2 linked regions of the Candidatus Thiodictyon syntrophicum genome follow. The protein of the gene in region 2 binds, or shares a complex with, the protein of the main gene of each other region. Links are inferred from orthologs where the notes say so. Each region holds a gene or a part of one and is shown on either strand. Other genes may lie near its edges.

Evidence for each region. Proteins that work in one complex are often made in the same cells at the same time.
Region 1: the proteins of holB (region 2) and dnaN are in contact, whole or in part, in a cryo-EM structure (PDB 8GIZ), measured with the Escherichia coli proteins. The link is inferred for Candidatus Thiodictyon syntrophicum from one-to-one orthologs.

What each region holds. Positions count from the first base shown.
Region 1 is NZ_CP020370.1:613-3,647, reverse strand. What follows is about bases 68-3,035. They hold dnaN (DNA polymerase III subunit beta), read right to left. Parts: upstream 2,118-3,035; coding sequence 1,017-2,117; downstream 68-1,016. Other genes in these bases: dnaA (chromosomal replication initiator protein DnaA), read right to left, coding at 2,313-3,035; recF (DNA replication/repair protein RecF), read right to left, coding at 68-1,002. Also shown: more of recF, read right to left, coding at 1-67. UniProt on the Escherichia coli protein: Confers DNA tethering and processivity to DNA polymerases and other proteins. Acts as a clamp, forming a ring around DNA (a reaction catalyzed by the clamp-loading complex) which diffuses in an ATP-independent manner freely and bidirectionally along dsDNA.
Region 2 is NZ_CP020370.1:3,860,201-3,863,215, forward strand. Bases 55-3,002 are described here. They hold holB (DNA polymerase III subunit delta'), read right to left. Parts: upstream 2,075-3,002; coding sequence 1,034-2,074; downstream 55-1,033. Other genes in these bases: THSYN_RS16155 (TatD family hydrolase), read right to left, coding at 55-460; THSYN_RS16160 (PilZ domain-containing protein), read right to left, coding at 639-1,034; tmk (dTMP kinase), read right to left, coding at 2,064-2,723. In the rest of the region: more of THSYN_RS16155, read right to left, coding at 1-54. UniProt on the Escherichia coli protein: Part of the beta sliding clamp loading complex, which hydrolyzes ATP to load the beta clamp onto primed DNA to form the DNA replication pre-initiation complex.

The sequences.
Region 1 (3,035 bases), 3.9 Mb from region 2 along the record:
ATCTCCCACGCGCGTGTAAATGCATTGTCCGCCGGTAGAACGAAAGAGGCTACAGAGGATTCCCCACGAGCGACTATCCAGATCTGCCCAAAGGTCGTCCAGCAACCAGACCGAACCATAGCCCAGTCTAGACATCTGAACTCGCTCAAACGCTAGCTGCAAGAGGCACACCACGATCTTTGTCTGTCCCCGGGACATCGGAAGTTCACCATCCCGGTTCCGCAGCGAAAAGTCTGCTCGATGCGGGCCGACCCGTGTATGACCCGATATCTGTTCCCCGCCGGAATCTGCAGCGACCGCATCAGCGAGATGCACCCCATCCGGCCACCCAGACCGAAAGGTCAAAGTTATCCCCTTAAGAAAGGGAAAACCTTCCGCGAGAACCAAGAAAGCCTCACGCAGATCGCTGAAAAGTCCTTTCCTCGCTTGATCGAGATCAACCCCCAAGCGAACAAACTCATGGTCCCACAGCGGGCGACCGCGAGCCCCAGAGCGCAGCCAGGCGTTTCGCTGCTCCAGCACCCGCTTGAACGCCCTCAGCACCTCAGATCCACGCTGTTCCACGTGGAACAAATTGAGATCGAGGAAGCACCGTCTAACCGCTGGCTCACCTTCAAAAAGCCGCCCGGAACCCTCCCCAATCAGCCGCACGACGAACCACCTGGCAAATTCAGCACCATCACCTACCATGACGCCCTTCACGTATCGCGCTCTCACAGTCCTCTTGCGGAGATACGCCAACTGCCAAACCGCGTCCTCACCCCCTTCCCGGATATCCCCCACCACCCTCGTCACTTCCTTGCCCAAGGACGTCAGGTCACCACTCCTTCTCCCTCTAAAACTTTTGCCCCGCGCCAACAAATACACCGCTTCCAACACCGATGTCTTCCCAGACCCGTTGGCCCCAACGAAAAGCGAGCAGGGACCCCTGATATCCACCTCAGTGTGCTCAATATTCCTGAGCCCGTCGATCCTCAGCAGTTCCACGCTCGCGCTAACCATCGTCCCATCTGCCCCTAAAGCCTCATCGGCATCACGACATAAGTCTCACCCACCGCACCCAGCCCCCGCCAGAGAGAACTGCTGCTTCCATCGTCGAAATGAACCTCCACTTGACCGGTGTCAACCGCCGCAAGGAGATCCGCCAAATAGGCGACGTTGAAGCCGATCACGGTCGACTCACCGCCATAATCCAACTCCATCTCCTCCACCGCCTCTTCCTGCTCAGGATTATGCGCCACAAGCCTCAACACCCCCGCTTCAAAGGAGACGCGCAAGCCGCGATATTTCTCATTTGAAAGAATCGCCGTCCGCGAGAGCGCCTTCTTCAGCAACTCCCGATCCGCGATCGCCACCTTCGACAGTCCGGCCGGAATCACCCTGCCGTACTCTGGATACCGACCATCAACGAGCTTCGACGAGCACACCGTATCTCCCAGAACGAATCGTATCAACCGCTCCCCAATCTCAATCCGAACCGAATTTGACCCAAAGCTCAGCTGTCTCCTGAGCTCATTCACCGTCTTGAATGGGATGATCACGGCCCGACTCTCGGGCACGTCAAGCGCACAGGCATGGGCATAGGACGCGAGTCGGTGCCCGTCCGTCGCCACTGCGCGCAGGCCTGATTCATCGAGTTCAAGCAACAAGCCGTTCAGATAATACCGAACGTCCTGCTGCGCCATCGCAAACGCCGTCTTCTCGAAAATTCGCTTCAGAATCCCTTCTTCAATCTCCATCACCAGTTCAGGCGACACCGCCTCCATCAACGGAAAATCCTGCGCCGGCAGCGTTCCCAAGACGTATCTCCCGCGTCCCGCCGTCAATACACAGCGATCGCCGGCAATCTTCAGGCGCACTTCCGAACCTTCCGCGAGGGAACGGACAATATCCCCCAGTTTGCGCGCAGGCACGGTCCCCTCCCCCTCCTCAATCACATCCGCCAAGCAACGGGAGCGGATCTCGATCTCCATATCCGTTCCAACGATTATCAACCCACCGTCCTGTGCCCGTAACAGCAGGTTGCCCAAGATCGGCAGCGTTTGGCGTCGCTCGACCACCGCTACCACCCGACTCAACACCGGCAGGAGTTGCTCCCGCCCGATCTTCACATCCATACCGCTGCCCCTCTTAAAAAGTAGAAAATAAAATATAGTCTGTAGTTATAAGGCCTGTGGAAATGTGTGCTACACACTTTTCTCCATAGGTTTCATTGCACTGCAATCACGCCTGAGCACTCTGAGGCGCTGATCAACCTGTGGACAACTGCCCCGCAGAACCCGCTCCGGATACCATACCCAGGTTATCCACAGTTAGGACGACAGGCTTCTCAACAAATTCTTGAAATCCTCCTCAACCGCAGGATCACTATCCCGAAGCTCCCGGATTTTCCGCGTTGCATGGAGCACTGTAGTATGATCCCGCCCGCCGAAGGCACTGCCGATTTCAGGCAGGCTGTGTTTCGTCAGTTCCTTGGCCAAGGCCATCGCAATCTGCCGCGGCCTGGCGATTGAACGACTGCGTTTGGCCGACAGGAGGTCCGTGCTGCGAACCTTGAAATATTCACAAACCGTCTTCTGTATACTGGCGATCGTCACCCGTTTGTCTTGTGCCGCCAACATATCCCGTAGCGTCTCCTTGGCGAACTCCACCGTGATTGCCCGGCCGGTAAACTGGGAATTTGCCACGAGGCGCCGCAGCGCTCCTTCCAATTCTCTGATATTGGAACGGATGCGTCGGCCAACGAAAAAACCCACATCCTCCGGGAGCACAATGCCGAACTGGCTTGCTTTACTCTGAAGGATCGCGACGCTTGTTTCCAGGTCGGGAGGCTCGATCGAGACCGTCAGCCCCCACCCGAATCGCGACTTCAGACGTTCTTCGAGGCCGACAACCTCCCGAGGAAAGCGATCACTCGAGAGGACGATTTGTTGCCGGGACTCAAAGAGCGCATTAAAAGTATGAAAGAACTCCTCCTGCGAACGTTCCTTACCGGCGAAAAACTGCACGTCGTCGATCAGTAAGGCGTTCAGGGA
Region 2 (3,015 bases):
GCACGCCGCCCACGGCGTCCGCGCCCTCCTCACGCAGGATGCGGATACAGTCCTCGCGGGCATCGCGCATATGGATGATCAGTGGCTTGGCGCAGGTGCGGGCGGCGGCGATGTGGGTGCGCAAGCGCTCACGCTGCCATTCCAGGTCCCCCTCGCTGCGGAAATAGTCGAGCCCGGTCTCCCCGATGCCCACCACGCGCGGGTCCGCGGCCAAGGCGACCAGGTCCGCGACGCTCGGCTCGGGGCCACCCGTCTCGTTGGGGTGGACGCCCACGGACACCGCCACCCAGGAGTAGGGCTCCACCAGGGCCCGCATGGCGGGGTAGGCGACCAGATCGATGCAGGCACAGAGGATGCGGTCGACCCCGGCCTCCCGGGTCGCGGTCATCAGGCGGGCGAAGTCACCCTGGTAAGGGGTCAGGTCGACGCGATCGAGGTGGCAGTGGGAGTCGGTGAACATGTGGTCGGTGGCCAGTGGTGAGTGGGTTGTTGCTTCGCATTGAAGCGCCATTGTCGTTGTCGTTGTCGTTGTCGTTGTCGAGTTTATCGTAGCGCCCCGGATTCTCTCGCACCCCAAAGTGCATCGCTTCTCCGATTACGATTACGACAACGACAACGACAACGATACTGACCACTCCCTACATGGTATGCGTCGGCCGCTCGGAACTCAGGACACCGACCAGATACTCCTCGATCTTGCGGCGGGCCACGCCCTTGTCCTGCTCGCTGAACTGGACCCCGACCCCAACCGCCCGGTTGCCCTCGGCGCCGGGTGGGGTGACCCAGATCACCTTGCCGGCCACCGGGATACGGTCGGGTTCGTCCATCAACTGCAGCAGCAGGAAGATCTCATCGCCCAATTGGTAGCGCTTGGTGGTCGGGATGAAGAGTCCGCCGTTGCGGATAAAGGGCATGAAGGAGGCATAGAGGGCGGCCTTGTCCTTGATCGCGAAGCTCAGTATGCGCTGCTGGCCGCCGATCGCGCCGCCCGGGACGCCCGTCGCGATCCCGCTCGGAGTAAGGGGGGTACTCATCACTTAGTCTCCTTAAGGTTTAATCGACGCTGACCGACCCGCGCCCATTCGATCAGGAGCGACTCCAACTGCATCAGCGCATTGATGGTGCTCTCCAGCAGCCCCCTGGCCGCGAAGACCCGCCGCAGCAGCCGCTGGGCCGCACCGGGGTCGACGTAGGCGGCGAATGCGGCAAGCGCAGGCGCCAACCCCGGGTCCGCGAGGCGCGGCGGCGCGGGTGAGGCCATCAGGCGCAGCAGGTCACAGAGACAATCCGCCAGGCAGTCCAATGATAGCCGCGCGCCCGCCGCGCTCCAAGCCACGGCGGCGGCCACCGGGTCCAGTTCACCCCGGCCGATGCCGATGAAGCTGCGCACCAGGGTATCGCGGCTATCGAGGGTCGCCTGATCGAACTCCTCCAGGGCCCGCAGGGGGGCGCCATAGGCCAGGCGCAGACGGGGTGCCGCGGCCTCGCCAAGCAAAGGAGTCAGCCAGGCAAGGGCCTGGTCGGACGGCGGTACCGCCAGCTTGAGCAATTGGCAGCGGCTGCGGATCGTCGCCGGGAGCCGACCGGGCTGTTCAGCGATCAGCATCAGCAGGGTGTTGCCCGCGGGCTCCTCCAGGGTCTTCAAGAGCGCATTGGCGGCGGCGGCGTTCATCCGGTCCGCCGGGTCGATCAGGATCACCTTGCGCGCCCCGCGCACCGGGGTGAGGACCGCGCGTTCGGTCAGCTCACGGATGGCATCGATGGGTATCTCCCCGGACTTGGACTCGGGATCGGGCGCCACGCGCGCCAGATCGGGGTGACTCCCGGCGGCGCTGAGGCGGCAGTCCGCGCAGACGCCGCAGGCCAGACCGTCCGGGCGCGGCGTCGGACACAGGAGCGCGCGGGCGAACAGGGTGGCCAGGCGCCGCTTGCCCAAGCCCCGCGCACCGACCACCAACAGCGCATGGGGCAGCCGATCCGCCGCCTGCGCCTGCCGCAGCCGCGCCCAGGCCGGTTCCAGCCAGGGCAGCAGTTCGCCATCGGCAGAGACTTTGGTAAGGGGGTCAGTCATCATTTGCGGACAAATAATCTTCTCTCGACTCCACGAACTCGCCGATGATTCGAGTCACGGCGGCAGTCACCTCGCCTAAGGGCCGGGTCGCGTCCAGCACCCGATAGCGCTGCGGGCAGGCGGCGGCGCGCCCGCGATAGACGGCGCGGGCGGCCGCGAAAAAGCCCAGCCGCTCGGCCTCGAAACGGTCCGGCTCACCCCGCCTCCGCGCCCGCGCCAGGCCGAGTTCCGGGGGCAGATCGAAGAGGAGCGTGAGATCCGGGCGCAGGTCTCCCTGGACCAGGTCCTCGAGCGCCGCGATGCGCGCCTGGGCGATCCCGCGGCCCCCGCCCTGATAGGCGTAGGTGGCATCGGTGAAGCGGTCGCACAGTACCCAGGTGCCCGCGGCCAGGGCGGGCTCGATGACCTGGGCCAGGTGCTCGGCGCGGGCGGCGAAGACCAGCAACAGTTCCGTCGTCCCGCCCATGCCCGTATTGGCCCGATCCAGCAGCAGGGCGCGGATGCGCTCGGCGATCGGCGAGCCCCCGGGCTCACGGGTCGTGACGACGCCGCGCCCGCGCGCCCGCAGCCAGTCCGCCAGGGGGGCAATCTGGGAGGACTTGCCGGCCCCCTCGATCCCCTCGAAGGTGATGAATCGTCCGCGCTCGGTCATCCTAATACATTTTCATAAATAATGTTTTTCGCGTAACGACCCCAACGGGGTCGCACATACCAGCCCAGGGCAACGCCCTGGGGATGGGGTATTGTAGAGTTCAGCCCTGAAAGGGCGTGACATAACGGCGTGGCTCCTTATGTCACGCCCTTTCAGGGCTAGGCCGAATAAACAACGCTATCCCAGGGCGTTGCCCTGGGCTGGTATATCGCGCCCCTGCGGGGCTTGAGCAGCCTTTTCGCGCCATTGTCGTTGTCGTTGTCGTTGTCGTTGTCGTAATCGAGGTTATCGT